Regions from separate parts of the Streptomyces sp. NBC_00691 genome, predicted to be linked through region 1. Evidence: riboswitches for the same ligand, from Rfam matches in the RefSeq annotation. Region 1 holds a riboswitch; each other region holds the start of a gene.
The links. Region 1 has a riboswitch for cyclic di-AMP ahead of OG392_RS35485 (LysM peptidoglycan-binding domain-containing protein). Riboswitches for the same ligand answer to the same signal wherever they lie in the genome.

Region 1 (2,190 bases):
CGGGCCGAGTCGCTGCTGCGCTGCGAGAGCCGACTGGAGGTCGTGGAGGGCGCCACGCACCTCTTCGAGGAGCCGGGCGCCCTGGAGGAGGTGGCGGAGCTCGCCACCTCCTGGTTCACCGGGCACTTCCGGGATCAGTAGGCGCCGTTGACGTTGTCGATGGAGCCGTAGCGGTCGGCCGCGTAGTTGCAGGCGGCGGTGATGTTGGCGACCGGGTCGAACAGGTCCATCGAGGTGCCGGGCACGTGGTAGGCCAGGAAGGTCGGCTCGATGACCTGGAGCAGGCCCTTGGAGGGGGTACCGGCCACGGCGTTGGAGTCCCAGAGGTTGATGGCCTGGGGGTTGCCGGAGGACTCCCGCATGATGTTCCGGTGGATCCCGTCGTACGAGCCGGGGATGCCGCGCTGGGACATGATGTCCAGCGACTCGCGGATCCAGCCGTCGAGGTTGTCCGCGTACGAGGTGGCGGCGGCGGGCGCGGCCTGGACCGGAGCGGCGGCGGCGGCGAGGGGCGCGGCGGCCGAGGCACCGCTGCCGGTGGCGACGGCAGGGGTGGCGCTCCGGCGCTCGGAGCGGCTCGCCCGTTCGGTCGTGGAGGTCTTCTTCGCCTGCGCGGGTGCGGCCTTCACGGAATCCCGACGAAGCGTCAGTTCAAGACCCGGGTGAATAAGTGACGGATTGTCACCCACCGTGCTCCTGTTGGCCTTGTAAAGGCCCTTCCAGCCGCCCTGAATTCCCTTCTTCTGGGCGATCAGAGAAAGCGAGTCACCGCTGACGACCGTGTAGGTGCGTGCGGCGGCCGGAGCGGCGGGAGCCTTGGTGGCGGCCTTGGCGGCGACCGGAACGGCGGGGGCGGTGATCGCCTTGGCAGCGGTTTCCGGAGTGCCGGAAAGGGGCGCGGCGCCGGCCACGGCCGGGGCGATCAGGGGGAGGGCGAGAGCGGCTCCGCCCGTGCCGACCAGCGCGAGTCCACGGGAGACGGAGCGGCGGCGGGGACGGCGGTGCTTACCGTGAGCAGGCATGACGGGATTCCTCTCCGGCGCCTTCGGGGTGAGCTGTCGGGTTCGGACTGGAGATGTCCGGCCGCGCGCACGCGGCTTCACCCCGAGCCGTCCCGGAATCCGGGCCGGCGTATTCGTGGGTCCCCCGCTCCTGCCGTCGGGTGAAAGGGAGGTATTTCGAGCGGTGGCAGGATTCGGCGATCCACTCGAATGGAGGTGACCGTAGGCCAGTAATGCGACGGAGAACAAGAGGATCTCTGTCCGGAGGCCGGTGAAAGGATCACCGAATTCATGTAATTCAAGATCGAAGGGGTCCGCCGCGCTTCGAACCTCCTTGTCCCGCATGGGCGGCGCGAATTCTGATCAAGGGGGAGTTCCCAGGAAAGTGAGTCGCATCACCAGGTGCCTGATGTCCGAATTCGCACGGTAATTCTTTTAATGGCGGAGTGGCCGGTAAGGCCCCGTTCGGCCGTGTGGGCACTCAAGGGTATAAGTCGCAAAACCGACATTCCTCGTGAACGATGAAGTCACCCGACCGAGGAGCCACCCGGATGCCGCCCTCCGCCTCCCTGCTCACCCCCGAGACCCTCGACCAAGAGGCCGCCGCCCTTTACGAGAGCGCCGCCTGGCAGCGGATCGTCACCGACTGGACCGAGCCCCAGGTATCCGCACCCGGTGCGGAGAGCTGGCGTGAACTGCTCAGCGTGCCGGTGGAGCGGCTCGTCGCCGACGCGCTCGACGCGCTGCCGCCGGCCCTCCCCGCCGAGCGCCGCCTCCCCGGCCGGATCGGGGCCGTCCTGCCCGACCGGCTGCACGTCTGGCGCCGCATCGGCCGACCGGAGCTGCGCCCCTCCGTCCACCTCGGCTACGCGCGCCTCGTGCTGACGGAGTGGGGCTGGCAGAACGCCCCGTACAAGCTGCGCGACGCACGAGGTGCCCGGTGCGTCTGCGGCGCGCTCCTCGCCGCGCACCGTCTCGGCCACGGCAGCGCGACGACGATGAACGAGGCGGGCGCCTGGATCATGGCCGAGCTTCGGTCTCGGGGATGGCACGAGCTGATCGGGCCCTGGAACCGGGCCCCGGGCCGTACGGCCGCCGACGCGGTGGCCCTCCTCGACGCCACGATCCTGCGCGCGTCCCAGGCCGGACGGTGACGGCCTGCCCGCGGGTGCGGGGCGGCCGGCGTAGA
Region 2 (2,190 bases), 6.6 Mb from region 1:
GCCGGCCGCGCCGCCTCCCGGCGGCGGTCCAGCAGGACAACGGCCGCGGCATGGTCATCATCCGCGTCCTGGCCGCCGAAGCCGGCGGCCGTCTGTCGGTCACGCCGACCGACGACGGCGGCAAGACGGTCTGGATCACTCTTCCCTGGACCGTGGCCCCCGTGGCCAGCTGTTAGGTCCCGTCCCGGCGGTCAGGGGCACGGCGGCGCCACCGCACCCCCCCCACGGACGAGCCGCTACCGCCGCCTGATCAGCGGACGCGGCCGTAGGAGACCTTCGACGACCAGATCTTGTCGAGCTTCACCCAGGAACCCGTCTTGGGCGAGTGCCAGATCCTGCCGCTGCCGGCGTAGATGCCCACGTGGTAGACCCTCCCGCCGGAGTGGAAGAAGACCAGATCCCCCTGCTGTCTGGTGGAGGCGGGGATGTGCCGGGTCTTGTTGTACTGCTGCTGCGCGGTGCGGGGCAGCGACTTGCCCGCCTGCTTGTACGCGTAGAGCGTCAGACCGGAGCAGTCGAACCTGGAGGGTCCGGTGCTCCCGTACCGGTACGGAGCTCCCTTCTTGGACGCGGCGACGCTCAGTGCCTTGTTCGCGTGCGTGGTGGCTGCCTGGGCCTCCGATGCCGCACCGGGTGCGAACAGCGTGCCGCCGACGGCGGCGAGGGTGAGAGCCGAGACGGCTCCGGCCCGGGACAGCAGGGACGGGACGTGCATCTGCGCGGTCATGCGCAACCCTTCGTCAGCCGCCTGCGAAGGATGACCTGTCGGGTTCGGGCTGGCGAAGATGCCCGGCCGCTGACGCGGCTTCACCCCAAGGGGCGGCCCCGCTGCCGAAACAGCGCGTACGCCCCGTAAAAATCGGGTCCTCCACTCCTGCCGATCCAATCCTGTCGACCAGACGTCCGGGACAGCGGCAGGACTCGGCGTCCGCCCGGACCGCCCCGCCGTGGTGGCGGGGGCTTGTCGTCGACAGGGATCTTGACCCACGGACAGGTCGAAATCCGAGCTGAAACGGCGATATGTGAGGCTCCTCACGACTGATCCGTTCGGGTGGACAGACAGCCTTTGTGATCTTCGGAGGTTTGGCCTACGAGCCTCGCACCAGCACCGGAACGGCTCATTCCGCCAAATGCGTACACCTGTTGTGCAACTCACCCGGGACATATGTCGACTCGTCGACTACGCCGAACGGGGGAGCGATTCTGCGATGCGCGTCGGCCGTCCGGGTCTCGACACGACACGCGGAAATGTCAACTCGCGCGAGTGCGCGGGACAGTGACGCGGTCGGCCCGGCGCTCTCCGTCCAACACCCGGAGCGCACGGGCCAATGTGTCCGCGTGCACCTCGCTCTCACCCCGCGCATGCATGAGCGTCAGTGCCTGGAGGAGCGCCTCCGACCGTCCCACCAGGGCTTGTGCCGCGCGCAGGGCGCCATAGGTGTGCGTACCCCTGGACGGATTGATCTTCCCGAGCAGGTCGACGACTTCGAGGTAGGCGTCGACGAGTTCGCTCTCGGCGCGGGTCAGGGCGGGCAGCGGCGGCAGCTCGGGAACCACGGCCGGCTCATCCCGCCGTGCCGCCGGCGCCCGCGGCCCGGCTCGTGATCACGTGGTCCACCAGGCCGTACGCGACCGCCGCGGGCGCGTCGAGGACCGTGAGCCGGTCGAGGTCGGCGTCGACGCGTCCGCGCTCCTGTCCCGAATGCTCGGTGAGCATCCCTGTCATCAGCGCGCGCAGGCGGAGCAGTTCGCGGGCGTGGATGTCGAGGTCGCTCGGCTGGCCCTGGAGCGGCTCGTCCATGGCGGGCTGCCGGAGCGTGACCCGGGCGCCCGGCAGCATCATGCGCTTGCCCGGGGTGCCGGCGGCGAGCAGCACCGCGGCGGTGGAGACGGCCTGTCCCAGGCAGGTGGTCTCCACGTCGCAGTGGAGCGAGCGCATCGTGTCGTAGATCGCGGTCATGGCGCTGATGGAGCCGCCGGGGGAGTTGATGTAGAGCGAGACGTCCTGCTCGGGGCCCGCGTGGTCGAGATACAGGAACTGGGCGATGACGTCGTTGGCCGATGTCTCGTCGATCGGCGTCCCGAGGAAGACGATCCGGGACGAGAGGAGCTTCGAGTAGGGGTCGAGGGTCCGGGTTCCGTAGCTGGTGCGCTCCGTGAACTCGGGCAGGACGTGGCGAGCATCCATGG
Region 3 (2,190 bases), 4.6 Mb from region 1:
AGTCCAGGATTTCCCGGGCTACGACGACGTCGATGGACGGCACGAGCATCTCCTTTTTGGGATGTGACGCTGGATGTGACGCAAGGTCGGTGCAGGGTCGCTTGGCCTTGCGACAAGAGCCTAACCGGCTCGGGGGCTCCGGCCAGCCGGGCGCCCGCCCCCTGGGACGAAAAAGGACCCAAGGGCAGGCATCTCGGGACGAAGGGCCTCAGATCTACCGGCCGGTAACCACGTGGACCGTCCGGTTCCGCCGCGGGCCCCTCCCCTTGTCTCTCCGTACGCCCCCGGAAACGGGGGAACCCCGGCCCGACGCGCACGGGGGATGGGCGCGTCGGGCCGGGGTGGTCACCGCGGGAGGGTCGGAGGGGCCGCGCGAGCCGCCGGACTCACGCGGACCGCCGGGCTCACTTCAGGTGAAGCTGCTGGCCCGGGTAGATCAGGTCGGCGTTCTCGACGACGCCCTTGTTCAGCTCGAAGAGCTCGGCCCAGCCGCCCTTGACGCCGTGCGCCTGGGCGATCTTGCTGAGCGTGTCGCCGGTGACGACCTTGTACTCGCCGTCGCCCTTCTTGACCTTCTTGCCGGTCGGGGTGGTGACGGTCTTCTTCGCGGCGGCCTGCGGGGCGGCCTGCTGCTGCGTGGCCTTCTTCGGGGCCTGGCGCTGCTCGCTGCGAGTGGTCGGCTGCTCGGCCTTCCGCTCCTGCTGGGTGCTCTGCTTCGGCGCGCTCTCGACGGCACCGGTGCTCGGCGAGGCGCCGGAGAGGCCCACACCACAGGACGGCCAGGCGCCCTTGCCCTGGCCCGCGAGGACCTTCTCGGCGACGGCGATCTGCTGGGACTTCGACGCCTGGTCGGCGGTCGAGGCGTAGGCGGTGCCGCCGTACGCGGCCCAGGTGGAGGCCGAGAACTGCAGGCCGCCGTAGTAGCCGTTGCCCGTGTTGATGGACCAGTTGCCACCGGACTCGCACGCGGCGACGGTGTCCCACTCGGAGACCGAGGCGGCCGAGGCGGTGCCCGCGGTCATCAGCGGGGCGGCCACGGCGACGCCGGTGACGCCGACGAGCGTGACGACCTGGGTCGCCTTGGAGGGACGACGGTGTTTGCCCTTGCCGGAAAACAGCATGGAGATTCTCCTCACCGACGCCTACGAGGTGAGCTGTCGGGTTCGGGCCAATGAGTTGCCCGGCCACGTGTCCTAGCACGTGGCTTCACCCCAAGCCGATCGTCGGCCGTCTGTCTCAACGGCCGGGGCCGGCACTTACCTTGGGTCCCCCGCTCCTGCCTTCGGCGCTTACGCGACGACAATTCCCATCGGCCGACGGCAGGATTCGGCGTTTCGGTCGACGGGGCCCGCGGTGGCGAGCGGTGATGACCGTAGACACAGACCCACCGGAAGTTCAAAGAGGCGTATTGCGGAAATATCGCCCCTACTTGCCTTCCGGCGGGGGGTGTTTATGCAGGTGAGAGGTGACAGAAGCAAAGTTTGCGGGCGTGACACGCCAGTTGGGACGAAGAGACCCATGTCTCACTTGCCCAGAACCGGACATACGCCCCCGAATCACTTCGCCGACGCGGTCGAACCGTTCGTCAGGTCGAGGGCCTGACCAGGGAGGATGAGGTCCGGATCGAGGCCCACCGTCTGCCGGTTGGCGTCATAGAGGGCGGCCCAGCCTCCGGGGAGTTCGTTCTCCTGTGCAATGTCGGACAGATTGTCGCCCGGCTGCACGAGGTAAGCGCCCGACTTGCCCTGACTGTCCGTTGCGTCCGATTCCTTCGGAGCGTCAGTCGACGACTCCTCCAGGGGGTTTTCGGTGAGCTTGTTGTCCGATGAAGCATGTCTGCCGGAATCGGCAGAACTGTCCGGCTTGCCGGTTTCCTCCGGAGCGGCATCGCCCCGGTGCTTCCCGGTTCCGGGAGTGGCCGACGACGTGTCATCCGTCGGGCCGCCCGGCGCGGTGGCATCCGGCCCGGTGGGCGTACCGGGCGTAACCGGCGTAAGGGACTCATCGGGCGCGCCGGGGGTGGTGGGCACGGTCGGGTGGCCCGGGTCGGTCGACACGGAGGGGCTCGTCGGGGTGGTCGGCGAGACGGGAGCGGTCGGCGAGACGGGCGCGGTGGGCGAAGCCGACTCCGTGGCCTTCTCCGCCTCCTTGAACTCCTTGGACCCCTTCGCCTCCTCCGAGGACCCCTCG
Region 4 (2,190 bases), 1.9 Mb from region 1:
GCTGGGTCAGCAGCGCCGTCAGGGCCGGACTCCCGGAAGCCTGCGCGAGCGTCTCGTGGAACCAGCCGCCGAGTGATCGCAGGTCCTCGCCCTGCCCGCGCCTGGCCCGCTCCTGCCCCAGCCTGACCAGGCCGCGCAGCACCTTGAGATGGGCCTCCGTGCGCCGCTGGGCGGCGCGGGCAGCCCCCAGCGGTTCGAGCAGCGCCCGCATGTCCAGCAGATCGGCGGCCTCCTGCTCGGTGGGCTCGGCGACATGCGCCCCGGCGTGGCGGCGGGAGACGACGAAGCCCTCGGACTCCAGGGTGCGCAGGGCCTCGCGGACCGGGACGCGGGAGACCCCGTACCGGCGGGCCAGCTGGTCCTCGGTCAGCCGACTGCCCCGCTCGTAGACGCCGGAGACGATGTCGTCCCGGATCGCCGTGCATACCGAGTGCGCGGGAATGCGCATGTCCGACCTCCGCCTTGGTCCGCGCGAGTCAATTCCGACGGCGCCTGTTCTGCGCCCGATCTGCGACTCTATTGCAGCGCGCCGGAATTTCCGATGCCCCGACGGAATATCGGTGTGCAGCGACAGACGAAAAGCCCCGGCTCTGTACGAGCCGGGGCTTTTGCGAGGGAGGGGCGGGACGACCGCCGGCCCCGCGCGAGGGGCGTCCTGGATCAGACGTTGACGCCGCGGGCGCGGAGGTACGCGACCGGGTTGATGTCGGAGCCGTACTCGGCGGTCGTCCGGGCCTCGAAGTGGAGGTGCGGGCCGGTCGAGTTGCCGGTCGAGCCCGAGATGCCGATCCGCTCACCCGGCTCGACGCTCTGGCCGACGTAGACCCCGATGGAGGAGAGGTGACCGTACTGGGTGTACGTGCCGTCGTTCATCCGGATGACGATGTTGTTGCCGTACGCGCCGCCCCAGCCGGCCTCGACGACGGTGCCCGAGCCGACGGAGACGACGCTGCTGCCGTAGGCGGCGTGGAAGTCGATGCCGGAGTGACTGCCGGAGGACCAGAGCGAGCCGCCGGTCTTGTAACCGGTGGACACGTACGAGCCCTCGACGGGCAGCTGGAAGGAGGCCAGACGACGGCGCTCGGCCTCACGGGCCGCGCGCTGCTCGGCCTCGCGGATCTCCTTGGCGCGGGCCTCGGCCTTGCGCTTCGCCTCGGCCTTGGCCTTCGCCTTGGCGGCGACCTCGAAGGCCTCCTGCTCCTGGGCGGCGGCCTGGGCGGCGATCCGCTCGGCGAGGTCGTCCTCGGTGATCACCTTGGTGATACCGGTGTCCTCGGGAGAGCGGTGGTCCGTGTCGGCGGCGAGCGCCGGGGAAGCGAGGGTTCCGATGACGCCGGTGGTGGCGAGCGTCGCCGCGCCGGCGAAGCCCACGCCGCGGCGCGCCATCCGGCTCGGAGCACGATGCTTCCCGGTGGCACGGGTGAACGCCATGTAGGGGCTGATCCTTTCCTTCCCTCTCGCCTACCGGGTTAGCTGACGGGTTCGGAGCAGGAAGGTCTCCTACGAGCCCCTCCGTACGAGACGAAGGCGCCCGATTCACCCCAGGGACTACGTGTGGGTCCCCGGCTCCCCAGGCTCGCGCCTGACGGGGACTCGGCGATGTCTGTCCGATGCCGCGGGTGCGGCACGTGCAACTGACGAACAGACGGCCTGACGCTATGCGGATCGTCTTTCAATCACCAACCGGACACGCATTTTGTAAGACATGCCACAGGGCATACAACCATCCTTAATCTCAATACGGACAAACAGGAGGACCCCGACGAACCATGTCGTCGGGGTCCTCCGTCGCCGTGCCGGCGGCCTGAATCAGCCGGTCACGACGGTCACTTCACCGATCCCGAGCGCGCGCACCGGCTCCGCGATCTGCGCCGCGTCGCCGACGAGCACGGTGACGAGCCGGTCCACGGGGAAGGCGCTGACCACGGCCGCGGTCGCCTCGACCGTGCCGGTCTCGGCCAGCCGGGCGTACAACTGGGCCTGGTAGTCGTCCGGGAGGTGCTGCTCGACCTGGTCGGAGAGCGTCCCGGCGACGGAGGCGGCGGTCTCGTACTTGAGCGGCGCGACGCCCACCAGGTTCTGCACGGCCGTCTCCCGCTCGGCGTCGGTGAGACCCTCCGCGGCCAGCGTCCGCAGCACCTTCCACAGGTCGTCAAGAGCCGGACCGGTGTTGGGCGTGTCGATGGAACC

Region 2: linked by a shared signal. The riboswitch ahead of OG392_RS05770 (C40 family peptidase) and the one ahead of OG392_RS35485 (LysM peptidoglycan-binding domain-containing protein) in region 1 are both predicted to bind cyclic di-AMP.
Region 3: linked by a shared signal. The riboswitch ahead of OG392_RS15005 (transglycosylase family protein) and the one ahead of OG392_RS35485 (LysM peptidoglycan-binding domain-containing protein) in region 1 are both predicted to bind cyclic di-AMP.
Region 4: linked by a shared signal. The riboswitch ahead of OG392_RS27345 (M23 family metallopeptidase) and the one ahead of OG392_RS35485 (LysM peptidoglycan-binding domain-containing protein) in region 1 are both predicted to bind cyclic di-AMP.

The regions. Positions count from the first base shown of each region.
Region 1 covers NZ_CP109007.1:7,940,577-7,942,766, forward strand. The annotation lists gene OG392_RS35480 (phosphoribosyltransferase family protein) at 1-141, shown strand, start outside; gene OG392_RS35485 (LysM peptidoglycan-binding domain-containing protein) at 135-1,022, opposite strand; cyclic di-AMP (ydaO/yuaA leader) riboswitch at 1,028-1,211, opposite strand; gene OG392_RS35490 (DUF6197 family protein) at 1,553-2,155, shown strand.
Region 2 covers NZ_CP109007.1:1,313,897-1,316,086, reverse strand. The annotation lists gene OG392_RS05775 (ATP-binding protein) at 1-176, shown strand, start outside; gene OG392_RS05770 (C40 family peptidase) at 251-727, opposite strand; cyclic di-AMP (ydaO/yuaA leader) riboswitch at 731-861, opposite strand; gene OG392_RS05765 (hypothetical protein) at 1,252-1,557, opposite strand; gene OG392_RS05760 (ClpP family protease) at 1,565-2,188, opposite strand.
Region 3 covers NZ_CP109007.1:3,350,304-3,352,493, forward strand. The annotation lists gene eno (phosphopyruvate hydratase) at 1-49, opposite strand, end outside; gene OG392_RS15005 (transglycosylase family protein) at 405-1,121, opposite strand; cyclic di-AMP (ydaO/yuaA leader) riboswitch at 1,125-1,298, opposite strand; gene OG392_RS15010 (LysM peptidoglycan-binding domain-containing protein) at 1,557-2,190, opposite strand, start outside.
Region 4 covers NZ_CP109007.1:6,038,406-6,040,595, reverse strand. The annotation lists gene OG392_RS27350 (GntR family transcriptional regulator) at 1-448, opposite strand, end outside; gene OG392_RS27345 (M23 family metallopeptidase) at 661-1,431, opposite strand; cyclic di-AMP (ydaO/yuaA leader) riboswitch at 1,444-1,609, opposite strand; gene OG392_RS27340 (M16 family metallopeptidase) at 1,810-2,190, opposite strand, start outside.